One region of the Arthrobacter sp. Y3221159 genome, then DNA from elsewhere that is predicted to be linked to it. Evidence: riboswitches for the same ligand, from Rfam matches in the RefSeq annotation. Region 1 holds a riboswitch; each other region holds the start of a gene.

Evidence for each region. A riboswitch is a leader RNA that binds a small molecule or an ion and turns the genes downstream of it on or off. The one in region 1 is predicted to bind S-adenosylmethionine.
Region 2: linked by a shared signal. The riboswitch ahead of metX (homoserine O-acetyltransferase MetX) and the one ahead of AC5RT3_RS15405 (DUF1737 domain-containing protein) in region 1 are both predicted to bind S-adenosylmethionine.
Region 3: linked by a shared signal. The riboswitch ahead of AC5RT3_RS10590 (aminotransferase class V-fold PLP-dependent enzyme) and the one ahead of AC5RT3_RS15405 (DUF1737 domain-containing protein) in region 1 are both predicted to bind S-adenosylmethionine.

What each region holds. Positions count from the first base shown of each region.
Region 1 covers NZ_JBNHFC010000015.1:45,046-49,335, reverse strand. The annotation lists gene AC5RT3_RS15415 (O-succinylhomoserine sulfhydrylase) at 1-1,120, opposite strand, end outside; gene AC5RT3_RS15410 (rhodanese-like domain-containing protein) at 1,121-1,531, opposite strand; gene AC5RT3_RS15405 (DUF1737 domain-containing protein) at 1,528-1,800, opposite strand; SAM riboswitch class IV at 1,814-1,928, opposite strand; gene opgC (OpgC domain-containing protein) at 2,164-4,290, shown strand, end outside.
Region 2 covers NZ_JBNHFC010000007.1:166,523-170,812, reverse strand. The annotation lists gene AC5RT3_RS09515 (bifunctional o-acetylhomoserine/o-acetylserine sulfhydrylase) at 1-1,061, shown strand, start outside; SAM riboswitch class IV at 1,183-1,299, shown strand; gene metX (homoserine O-acetyltransferase MetX) at 1,312-2,427, shown strand; gene AC5RT3_RS09505 (MFS transporter) at 2,627-4,009, shown strand; gene AC5RT3_RS09500 (zinc-binding dehydrogenase) at 4,109-4,290, shown strand, end outside.
Region 3 covers NZ_JBNHFC010000008.1:194,515-198,804, forward strand. The annotation lists gene rsgA (ribosome small subunit-dependent GTPase A) at 1-870, shown strand, start outside; gene hisN (histidinol-phosphatase) at 919-1,731, shown strand; SAM riboswitch class IV at 1,893-2,006, shown strand; gene AC5RT3_RS10590 (aminotransferase class V-fold PLP-dependent enzyme) at 2,045-3,463, shown strand; gene AC5RT3_RS10595 (class I SAM-dependent methyltransferase) at 3,527-4,285, shown strand.

The sequences.
Region 1 (4,290 bases):
GGCCGATCGCAGCCCGTCCCTCCGGCCCCATCGCACGGTGCGTGGTGGTGGCTGGGTGCGTAATCAGGGATTTCGAATCGCCCAGGTTGTTGGAGATATCGATGATCCGCAGCCCGTCCAGCAGCGCGAAAGCGGCTTCCTTGCCCGAGCGGCCGCCGGACGGAGCGAGCTCCAGGGTGAGCACCGTGCCGCCGGCGCGCATCTGCCTGGCAGCAAGTTCGTACTGCGGGTGCGACTTCAGCAGCGGGTACTTCACCCAGCTCACGGCAGGCTGCTGCTCCAGCCATTCGGCGAGCCGGAGGGCTGTTGTGGAGGAGTGGTTGACACGCAGCGCCATGGTCTCCAGGCCTTTGGTCAACACCCACGCGTTGAACGGCGAAAGCGACGGGCCGGTGTGGCGCATCAGCTGCTTGACCGGACCCTCGATGTACTCCTTGGTGCCCAGGATGGCACCGCCCATCACCCGGCCCTGGCCGTCAATGTGCTTGGTGCCGGAGTAGACGATGACGTCCGCGCCCAGCTGGCCGCAGCGTTGGAGCAGGGGAGTGGCAAAGACGTTGTCGACGACGACGGTGGCCCCGGCAGCGTGCGCGAGTTCGCTGACCGCGGCGATGTCCACGATCTCCTGCATCGGGTTGGACGGAGACTCGAAGAAGACGGCGGTTGTGGGCTGGGACAGGGCGGCGCGCCACTGCTCCAGGTCCGGACCGTCCACAAAGACGGTCTCCACGCCCCACCGCGGCAGGATTTCGTTGAGGATGACGAAGCAGGAACCAAAGAGCGAACGGGCGGCCACCACGCGGTCCCCGGCAGCGAGCAGGGCGCCCAGGGCGGTGAACACGGCGGACATGCCGGACGCGGTGGCAAAGCACGCCTCCGTTCCTTCGAGCAGCCGGAGCCGCTCCTGGAAGGTCGCCACGGAGGGGTTGCCGTACCGGGAGTAGACGAAGCGCTCATCCTCGCCGGTGAAGGCGCGTTCCGCAGCAGCGGCGGATTCGTAGACGAAACCCGAGTTCAGGAATACCGCTTCGGACGTTTCCTGGAAGTTGGTGCGGTCCAGCCCGCCGCGGACGGCCTGGGTGTCGGGGCTCCAGCCGGCGGCGTCGTTATTGAAGGTCACTTAGTTCTTTCCCAGGTTGGTCGGCAGGCCGCGGTTCTTCCAGCCATTGACGGTCCGTTCGCCGTAGCGGTCCGGGTCGCCTTCGAACCCCTCCAGGACGTTGTAGGAGGTGAAGCCGGCCTGGGTCGCGGCGATGGCGGCGGAGATGGAGCGCTGGCCGGAGCGGCAGATGAACACCAGCTCCGTGTTGGAATCCTCCGGCGCCTGCTGGCTCAGGTCCTTCAGGAAATCCGGGTTGGGAATGCCGCCGGGGAATGTCCACTGGATGAACAGCGGATCGTTGTCCGTGGCCTTGGTGTCCGGAATGCCGATGTGCGCCCATTCGCCCTCGGTGCGCACATCCACCAGGATGGCGCCTTGCTCAAGCTTGGCCCAGGCTTCCTCCGGCGTCAGGTCTCCTGCGTAGCTCATGCGTGGCCCTCGCCGTCGAACTCGAGGTCCTCGCTGGCTGCTTCCAGGTCGTCAACAGCGGTGGCGACGGCGGCGTCCGCCGATGCGATGGCGGCCGGCAGGACCACGGCCTGGGCAACGATGACGCTGGTGCCGTTGAAGGCTGCCGCCGGGCTTCCGTGCAGGACGTAGCCTTCGGCGAGTGCGGTTGAGATCCGCTCACAGAATTCACGGTTGTCCGGGCCGCTGATGAGGCGGTAGGACAACTTTTCTTCGGGGGCGTCGGACACGACGGATCTCCTTCTCTCACGCTTGCAGCTCGAATCGGTCGATATGCCGAGTATTCACCTGAGGCACCCCGCCGCGGAAGGAGGGTTGCCGACCGGCCAGTCAGGGCTTGGCGCCGGTACTCATTACTCCCCAAAAACGTAACATCTGGCACCGGCGGCCGCATCGCCGTCGTCGTCATGTTGCGTAACTGAAGCGGAAACGCTGCCGAAGGCGGCGAGGCGGTGCCGTCACCGGTGAACGGCCGACGGCGGTATCACCGCAGGTGGGCGGGTCTTTCTTTCCCATCCCGGCGCGACGGCCCGATACAGTTCTTGGGGGGCAGCGCCCCGCCGTGAAAGATCAGCACTGGGGGTCCCTTGAACATGCGAACAGCCACGCCCTGCCGCCGCCCCCGTCCGGCCCTGGCCCCCCGTCTTCGCGTGGCCTGGGCGTTCCTTGCCGTACTTGCTGTTGCGTATGTGACTGCGGTCCTGCCGGCGGGGGCGGCCCGGGCAGCCGAACCCGCACCGGACGCGGGCAAGCCGCTGCTCGGCGTCGTCCTGGAATGGGGCGAGGACACCGCTGCAGGGTTTGCCGAGCGGCTGGGAGCGTCACCGGCTGTCTATGGACACGACATCGCTTTTCCCTACCGTTCCTCCGAGCAGAACGACATCAAGGGATTCCTTGAACAGTCCTCGCTCCAGGGCGCCCACGCCATGCTCACGGTCAAGCCCACGGTGCCGCTGGACCAGATAGACGCCACGGCAGCCGAGTCATTCGCCGGGGAAATCAGACGGCTTACCGCGCAGTTCCATGGGCAGGTGCTGGTGCGGTTTGCCCCGGACATGAACGCCTCCTGGGTGGAGTGGGGCCAGCAGCCGGCCGAATACCGGAAGGCGTTCCAGGCTGTCTCCGCGGCATTTGGGGATTCCGGCAACGGCCGGACGGTTATGGTCTGGGAGCCGTACCTGGGCAAGGACTACCCCTTTGACCGGAACCGGAACGCGCCGGCCCGCGGAAGCGACGGTTTCGCCTTGCTGGATACCAACGGCGACGGTGCCTGGAACGGGTCTGACAGCGCCTACGAACCGTACTATCCGGGTGATGATGCCGTGGACTGGGTTGGCCTGACGGCTTTCCATGACGATACCGCCGGTGGCGCCGCAGTCAATACCGTTCCGCGCGCCGGTGAGCTGGAGGACATGCTGACGGCCTCGGGCGGCGAAAACTTCTACGCCACCTATGCCGAGGAGCGGGCCAAGCCGTTCCTGCTGCAGACCGCCGCCTTCTACAGCCCCGCGTCCGGCGGCGCGTCCGAGGCTGAGATCAAGACCGGCTGGTGGGACCAGGTGGTGGGCACTGCCACGTCGGCAGAGTTTGGCAGGACGTCCGCGGTGGTCTGGGACGAGCGCACCAGCACCAGGGACACCGGCGTGGCCAGCATCGACTGGCTCCTGACCGGCAGCCCGGAGATCGCCCGGGCGGCGCTGGACCGGCTGGAGGCCTCGCCCTTGGTGACCGGTCCCGTCACGGAGGTGTCCACCGGCGGCAGCGACTATGTCCGGGCAAACACGCTGGCCGGGGCTGCCGCCTGGACAGTATGGGCCGCACTCGTCATCCTCCTGGTGGCCCTCTGGCAGATTCCGCGGCGCGTTCACGCCGCAACAGCTTGGGGTTACACGGACCCGTCCGGCAGGGATTCGCGCGTGGACCTGCTGCGCGGACTGGCCATCGTGTTTGTCGTGGTCAACCACCTGGGCATGACGTCCCTGTTCCAGCTCCTGACCCAGGAGGCGGTGGGCTTCGTTTCGGGTGCCGAACTGTTTGTCCTCTTCTCCGGTCTAGTGGTGGGCATGGTCTACGGGCCCCGGGTGAAAGACGATTTTGGAACCGTCGTGGACCTGACGTCCCGACGCGCCGGCAAGCTCTACCTGACTGCACTGATAGTCCTCGTGGGCGTCTTCCTGGCTTCGCTGCTGCCGGTTTTCCGCATCGACGCGCTAACCACCTTCGTGGACCAGGGGACCGGCGGGGCAGGGCACGACGGCGCCGGGCGCACCTACGACCTTTATGCAGGAATGGAGCAACTCTTCCAGTTCCCGGTGCCGGCCCAGGTCCTCCCCGCCATCCTGCTGCTGCAGTTCGGTCCGTGGCAGTTCAACGTGATGGGGCTGTACGTGGTGCTGCTGCTGGCCAGCCCCTTTATTCTTGCCGCCCTCAACCGGGGCAAGGCCGTGTGGGTGCTGGCCGGCACCCTGGCGGTCTACGCCGTCGGCGCCGCCACGCGCTTCCGGCTCCTGCCGTCGCAGTTCGAGGACTCGTTCCCGCTGCTCGTGTGGCAGGTGCTGTTCGTGCTCGGCCTGGTGGCCGGATTCCACCGGCGCAGTATTGTCGACTGGCTTTCGCCGCGGACATGGGTGGTGGCCGCCTGCACGGCGCTCGCGTTCCTGCTGGCTTTCCTGTCCTGGGGGAACCCCTATCTTGCCAACGGCTTCGACGTCCGGCTGGCC
Region 2 (4,290 bases), on a different contig from region 1:
CAGAGACATTCGCCGTCCTGAACATCGCCGAGGCCGGCGACCACATCGTGGCCAGCCCCAGCCTCTACGGCGGCACTTACAACCTGTTCGCCCACACCCTGAAGAAGTTCGGCATCTCGGTGACCTTCGTGGCGGACCCGGACAACCTGGACCACTGGCGCGAGGCGGTCCAGCCCAACACCAAGCTCTTCTTTGCCGAAGTGGTGTCCAACCCGCGGCAGGACGTGCTGGACATCGAGGGCGTCTCCCGCACCGCCCACGAGGCCGGCGTGCCCCTGATCGTGGACAACACGCTGTCCACGCCATACCTGATCCGGCCGCTGGAATGGGGCGCGGACATCGTGGTCCACTCGGCCACCAAGTACCTGGGCGGCCACGGCGCCGCGATCGCCGGCGTCATCGTCGATTCGGGCAAGTTCGACTTCAGCAAGGACCCCGAACGCTTCCCCGGCTTCAACACCCCGGACCCCACCTACAACGGCCTGGTATACGGCCGCGACCTGGGCGAGGGCGGGGCGCTGGGGGCCAACCTGTCCTACATCCTCAAGGCCCGGGTCCAGCTCCTGCGCGACCTCGGTTCCGCCGTTTCGCCTTTCAACGCCTTCCTGATCTCGCAGGGCCTGGAGACCCTGAGCCTGCGCGTGGAGCGCCATGTGGCCAACGCCGGGGAGGTGGCGCGGTGGCTGGAAGCAAGGGACGACGTCGAATCCGTCGCCTACGCCGGGCTGCCCTCCAGCCCCTGGTACGAGCGCGGCCGCAAGTACGGGCCCAGGGGCACCGGCGCCATTGTCGCCTTCAACCTGGCCGGCGGTGCCGAGGCGGGCAAGCGCTTCGTGGACGCACTGGAGCTGCACTCGCACGTGGCCAACATCGGGGACGTCCGCTCGCTGGTCATCCACCCGGCGTCGACCACCCACAGCCAGCTGTCACCGGAGCAGCAGGCGGCGGCCGGCGTCGCTCCGGGACTGGTCCGCCTCTCCGTCGGCCTGGAGCACATCGACGATATCCTCGCCGACCTTGAAGCCGGGTTCCGTGCCGCCAAGGAGGCGCAGGGCGCCTGAGCGGACGGTCCGGGGACCAGGGCCCGACGGCGGGTGGCCGGCCTGCGTGCGCAAAGCCGGGGAAGTCACAACCAGTCACACTCTTGGCCCGGGCCGGGTGGTGTTTCGTACACTCGAACCAGGTCATGAGTGCCAGTGACAGCCCCGGCTTGCTGGCCGGCAACCCTCCTTCCGCGGTGGGGTGCCCCGGGTGAAGACCTGGCCTGCCGGTCATTCCGCCGGTGGGCAAGCGCGTAGAAGAGGTCTTGCCATGACGGTTACCGTCACCCCCACCACCGTTCCCGAGCACGGAATTGTCCGCTACGCCTCCATCGGGGGCCTGGAACTGGAAGCCGGCGGCTACCTGCCGGACGTCACACTCGCCTACGAAACGTGGGGCACGCTCAACGCCGACGGCAGCAATGCCATCCTCATCGAGCACGCCCTGACCGGCAGCACCCATGTCACCCGCGGCGACAGCGACGAACCCGGCTGGTGGGAACAGCTCGCCGGCCCCGGTGCCCCCGTGGACACGGACCGGTTCTTCGTGGTGTCCATCAACATTGTGGGCGGCTGCTACGGGTCCACCGGGCCGTCGTCGCCCGCCCCGGACGGGACACCCTGGGGTTCCCGCTTCCCCCTGGTGACACTGCGGGACAGCACCGTGGCCGAAGCCCGGCTGGCAGACCAGCTCGGCATCGGCAGCTGGTACGCAGTCCTTGGGGGTTCCCTGGGCGGTGCCCGCGCCCTGGAATGGGCCATCACCTACCCGGAGCGGGTGCAGCGCTGCGCCGTGATTTCCGTGGGCGCCGCCAGCACGGCAGAGCAAATCGCGTTTGCCCAGGCGCAGACCCTTGCCATCCGCCAGGACCCCAACTTCAACGGCGGCGACTACTACGGTGGCCCCTTCCCCGAGGAAGGCCTGGCCTTGGCGCGGCGCATCGCGCACATCACCTACCGCTCCGCCGCCGAGCTGGAGGGCAGGTTCGGCCGGGAGCCCCAGGCCCCGGAATCACCGCTGCAGGCTGACTGCCTGTCGGGCCGCGGCCGCTACCAGGTGGAGAGCTACCTGGACCACCAGGGCAACAAGCTGGTCCAGCGCTTCGACGCCAACAGCTACATCGCCATCACCGAAGCGCTGATGAGCCACGACGTCTGCAGGGAACGCGGAACGCTGGCCGAGACGCTGGCCCGTTCCGAAGCCCGGTTCTTCATCGCTGCAGTCGACTCGGACCGGCTCTACTTCCCGTCCCAGTCGCGGGAGCTGGCGCGCGCACTGCCCGGGGACGTGGGCGTGCATCTGATCCAGGCGCCGATCGGCCACGACGGCTTCCTGACGGAAATTGGGCAGCTCGGGGACCAGCTCCGCGAGCACCTCCTGCCCTGAACCTCTGCCCAGCCCGGGGTTCCCGCCAGGCTGCCGTGCTGGATGTGCATTTTTGCAGATGCTTCCTGCAGTATTCGGTGTTGAGCTCAGCGCGTCACCAGACAATACTCGTGTGAACCTGCAGTTTTGTGGTGCTCGCCACAAAACCGCTGTCCGATCCCCATTGTGGTGTCGACGGAGACGCCAAAGGAGTTCACTCATGAGTACGGAACACTCCGCCGCACGGCGGCTCGAGGAAACCGATGTTAAGGCCTCAGGGCTGAAGAAAGTCGTCACGGCCTCGATGGCCGGCACGGTGGTCGAATGGTACGAGTTCTTCCTCTACGCATCTGCCGCCACACTGGTGTTCGGCAAAACGTTCTTCCCCAACTCTGGCACGGAACTGGACGGCATCATTGCCGCATTCGTCACCTACGCCGTAGGCTTCGTGGCCCGCCCCATCGGCGGCATCGTCTTTGGCCACTTCGGTGACAAGTTCGGCCGCAAGCAGCTCCTGCAGCTGAGCATCATCCTGGTGGGTGTGGCCACCTTCCTCATGGGCTGCCTGCCCACCTTCGCGCAGATCGGCTACTGGGCTCCTGCCCTCCTGGTGTTCCTGCGCTTCGTGCAGGGCTTCGCCGTCGGCGGTGAGTGGGGTGGCGCCGTGCTGCTGGTGGCAGAGCACAGCCCCAACAAGTCCCGCGGGTTCTGGTCCAGCTGGCCGCAGTCCGCTGTTCCAATGGGCAACCTGCTGGCCACGGGCGTACTGTTCACCCTGTCCTCGACCCTGTCCCAGGAAGCCTTCCTCGGCTGGGGCTGGCGCGTGGCGTTCTGGCTGTCCGCCGTCATCGTCATCGTCGGCTACTACATCCGCACCAAGGTCCAGGACGCTCCGATCTTCATCGAAGCCAGGAAGGAAGTCACCGCGGAAAAGAAGGGCTACGGTGTTGCCGAAGTCTTCCGCCGCTACCCCCGCGGCGTCTTCACCGCCATGGGGCTCCGGTTCGCCGAAAACATCCTCTACTACCTGGTGGTCACGTTCTCCATCACGTACCTGAAAGTGGTTGTCCAGACGGACACTTCACGGATCCTGCTCCTGCTGCTGGTGGCGCACTTCATCCATTTCTGCGCCGTCCCGCTGGTCGGCAAGCTCTCCGATGCCTTCGGCCGGCGGCCCGTCTACATGGCGGGCGCCATCCTCGGCGGAACCTGGGGCTTCTTCGCCTTCCCCATGATGGACACAGCCAATGACATGGTCATCCTGGCCGCCATCACCATCGGGCTGCTCTTCCACGCGTTGATGTACGCGGGCCAGCCGTCCATCATGGCCGAGATGTTCCCCACCCGGATGCGCTACTCCGGCGTGTCCCTGGGCTACCAGGTGACCTCGATCGTTGCCGGCTCGCTGGCGCCGATCATCGCCACCGCCCTGCTGGGCAGCTTCAATTCATCCCTTCCGGTGGCCCTCTACCTCCTGGCCGCCTGCATCGTGACGGCGGTGTCCGTGCTCTTCCTCAAGGAGACCAGGGGCATCTCACTGCATGACGTCGACGCCGCGGATGCCAAGGGCACCGCAGACCTCCTGGCTGCCAGCAAGAAGTAGCACGCAGCCAGTCACCACAGGCAAGGCAGCTGCCCGGACCCGGATTCCGGGTCCGGGCAGCCGCATGACCACCACCCCCAACCACACCAAGGAACCCTCATGCGAGCCGCTGTCCTTTACAACACCGTTCCTGCGGGAACCCGTTACTCCGACGCCTGCCCCCTGACGGTGGAGGAGCTGGAACGGCCCGAACCACGGGCAGGCGAGCTGGGGATTTCCATCACCTACTCAAGCTTGTGCCACTCCGACCTCTCCGTGGTGGACGGTTCGCGCGTCCGGCC
Region 3 (4,290 bases), on a different contig from region 1:
CTCGTGGGGGACGTTTCCGGCGACCCCCATACCCTGGCCCGGCTGGTCAAGATCCAGGACCGGAAGACGCTCCTGCGGCGCAGCGCTGACGATACTGACCCAGTGGAGCGGGCCGTGGTGGCCAACGCCGACCAGTTGGTGATCGTGGTGGCCGCCGCCAACCCGGAACCCCGCACAGGCTTCATCGACCGCGCGCTCGTCGCGGCCTACGACGCCGGCATCGACCCGATCCTGCTGGTCACCAAGGCGGACGTCAAGGATCCGGCGGAGCTCCTGTCCAACTACACTCACCTCGAGCTTCCCGTGATCATCAGCCGGACCGCCGACCTTGCGGCGTCCGGCATTGATGCCCGCTCGGACGACGGCCTGTCAGCCCGGCTGGACAGCGCCGCTGTTGCCGCGCTGCGGTCCTACCTGGACGGCAAGGTCACCGTCATGCTGGGACACTCCGGCGTCGGCAAGTCAACAATGGTCAACGCGCTCACGGGAGCCGAACGTGCCACCGGCGGCGTCAACGCGGTCACTGGCAGGGGCCGGCACACATCATCGTCAGCACTGGCCCTGCGGCTGGTTGACGCACCGCCGGGCAGCTGGATCATTGACACCCCCGGCATCCGCTCCTTTGGCCTGGCGCATGTGGACCCGGACCGGATCCTGCGGTCCTTCCCGGACCTCTCCCCCGGCACCGACGCCTGCGAACGCGGCTGCAAGCACACGGCAACTGCCGTTAACTGCGGCCTGGATGCCTGGGTGGCGGAAGGCCACGCGGGCCCGACCGGAGAGGCTCGGCTGGCGTCCTTGCGCCGGTTGCTCGGAGCGGATCCGCGGGAGGAAGCCCAGGAGGCAAAGGAGCTCGGCAGCGTCAACTGACAAAGCCAATCTCCCAGCAGAACAGCCTGCAGACGGTAGTTTGGAACCATGATCCAACCCGCTTCGAGCTACAACGATGACCTGCGCCTGGCCCATGTCCTGGCCGACTCCGTGGATGACCAGACCATGAGCCGCTTCAAGGCACTGGACCTCCATGTGGAGACCAAGCCCGACCTGACGCCGGTCACCGACGCGGACAAGGCCGCCGAGGAAGCCATCCGCGGCCAGCTCTCCCGCTCCCGCCCCCGCGACGCAGTGCTCGGTGAGGAGTTCGGCAGTACCGGCCACGGCTCGCGCCGCTGGATCATCGACCCCATCGACGGAACCAAGAACTTTGTCCGTGGCGTCCCCGTGTGGGCCACCCTTATTGCCCTCGTTGACGAGGGCGAGCCGGTGGTCGGCGTCGTGAGCGCTCCAGCCTTGGGCAAGCGCTGGTGGGCGGCCAAGGGCATGGGTGCCTACATGGGCCGTTCCCTTGCCGCGGCTACCCGGCTGCGGGTGTCCGACGTCTCCAGCCTGTCCGACGCCTCACTGTCCTATTCAAGCCTCTCCGGCTGGAAGGAACGGGGAAACCTGGACGAGTTCCTCGGCCTTACCGAGGATGTGTGGCGGACCCGTGCCTTCGGTGACTTCTGGTCCTACTGCATGGTGGCAGAGGGCTCGGTGGACATCGCCTGCGAACCCGAGCTCAATCTGTACGACATGGCTGCATTGGTGCCGATTGTGGTGGAGGCGGGTGGGCGGTTCACATCGCTTGAGGGCGAGGATGGCCCGTTCGGCGGGAACGCATTGGCCACCAACTCCATCCTGCACTCGGAGGTGCTGCAGCGGTTGAACCCGTACCTTGACGACCTGCTCTAAAGCCCCCTGCAACCGAACAAACGACGGCGGTTACCTCCAGAAGGAGGTGTCCGCCGTCGTCTTCTTCGCCGAAAAGCCTGTTTTCCATTCCCGCGTAACAAAGGCCTTAACAATTGCGCCGGCTTCAATCCTGGCCGGCCCATGTTCTACGCTCTTAACCAGGTCACGAGTGCCAGCGCAAAACCCCGGTTTGCTGGCCGGCAACCCTCCATTCGCGGTGGGGTGCCCCGGGTGACGACCAGGCCGGTCCGGAGCGGATGCGGCAAGCGCGGATTCCCTTGATAGCGGAGTCCTGTTTTGAAGTGAGGTCTCTGTGACAACTGCCACCGTCTCCCCCAACGCCGCCATCACCGCTGATTCCGTGTTTGACGAACGGCAGGCACTGGCCGGCCGGCCTCTCGCCGCCGTCACCGGCGCGGAAATCCAGGCACCGCTGATTTCCGGCGGCCATATCCGCTACGCCAACCTTGACTATGGCGCCTCCGCCCCCGCCCTCTCGGTGGTGTCCGCCTACCTCAACGAGATCCTGCCTTTCTATGCCAGCGTCCACCGCGGTGCCGGCTACGCGTCCCAGATCAGCACCTCGGTCTACGAAAACGCCCGCAGCATCGTCCGCGACTTTGTGGGCGGCCGCCCGAACGACTCCGTCATCTTCACGCGGAACACCACGGACTCGCTCAACCTGCTGGCCGGCTGCCTGCCCCTCAACGGCGGCCAGCCCGCCGGCGACGTCCTGTACCTGGACATTGAGCACCACGCCAACCTGCTGCCGTGGCAGGGCGTTCCCCACCGCAGCATTGTTGCCGCCGACACCATCGCGGGAACCATCGACGCCGTACGTGCAGAGCTGGAACAGGGCGGCGTCAGCCTGCTGGCCATCACCGGCGCCTCCAACGTCACGGGCGAAATCCTCCCGGTCCGCGCCCTTGCGGCCCTGGCCCACCAGCACGGGGCCCGCATCGTGGTGGACGCGGCCCAGCTGGCGCCGCACCGCCGCATCAACATCAGCGCGGACGACGTCGATTACGTCGCCTTCTCCGGCCACAAGCTGTACGCGCCCTTCGGCGCAGGCGTCCTGGTGGGACGGCCGGACTGGCTCGACGCCGGAACCCCGCACCTCGCCGGCGGCGGCGCGGTCAAGGAGGCCAGGCTCGACGGCGTCAGCTGGGCCACCGGCCCGGCCCGCCACGAGGGCGGCTCCCCCAACGTCCTGGGTGCCGCCACCCTGGCCAAGGCCACCCAGGTCATCGCGGGCCTGGACCAGGAACGCTGGCACGCCCACGAATCCGCCATCCGTTCCTTCCTGGTGGAGGGCCTCCAGGAGATCGACGGCGTCACAGTGCACCAGATCTTCAAGGACACCAACCCGGACACCGACACCATCGGCGTGGTCAACTTCTCGGTTGAGGGCTACGACGCAGGCCTCGTGGCTGCGTACCTGTCGGCCGAGCACGGCGTGGGCCTGCGTGACGGACGCTTCTGCGCACATCCCCTGCTGAAGCGGTTGGGCCTGCCTTCGGGTTCGCTCCGCGCCAGCTTCGGCGTAGGTTCCCGGCTGGAGGATGCCCAGCGGCTCCTGGCCGGCATCGCCAAGCTGCGCCGTGACGGGCTCGGCTGGGACTACGTGGTGGACTCAGGGCGGTGGGTTCCCGCCAATGACACCCGCACCTACCCGCACTGGGCCCCGAACACGCCTGGGACCGCCGGCGCTGCTCCCTGCACCGACGACTGACCCATCCGGCAGATGCGGTAAATTCGGAAGGTACCGCAGGGCATTGACTGAAGGAGGCCGCACGTGGTTCGGGGTGGCCCAAAGCTGGATCTCGGGCGGCGCCGGGAGCTGGGCAAGAGTTTCCAGCAGGGCGGTAGGCACTATCAGCGGGTCCGGCCCGGTTATCCCGCCGACTCTGCCAATTGGCTCATCCCCGCGGGCGCGAGGGATGCGCTCGACGCCGGGGCAGGGACCGGCAAGTTTACTGAACTCCTGCTGGAACGCGGGCTGGCCGTCACCGCAGTCGACCCCTCCGCCGACATGCTGGACCAGCTGAAGGCACACTATCCCGGCGCCACCGCGGTCCTGGGAACCGCCGAAGCCACCGGCCTGCCGTCGTCCGCCTTCGACGTCGTCACCGTTGCCCAGGCCTGGCACTGGTGCGATCCCCTCACCGCGAGCACCGAACTGGCACGCGTCCTGCGTCCGCACGGCACACTCGGGCTTGTCTGGAACCAACTGGACACCACCGTCCCCTGGGTGCACCGGCTCTCACGGATCATGCACGCCGGGGACGTCTACAAGCCCGGCCACCGGCCGGTGGTGGGCCCGGAATTCGGTGAGCTGGAAAGCCACGTGACGCACTGGCAGGACACCGTCAGCACCGAGGACCTGATCGAACTGACCAAATCGCGCAGCTATTACCTCCGGGCAGGTGATGCCACCCGTGCCAAGGTCCTCGCCAACCTTGACTGGTACCTGCATGAGCACCTGGGACATGCCGCGGACGAGGACATCGGGCTGCCGTACCTGACGTTGTCGTGGCGGGCAGTCAAAGTATGAGCGGT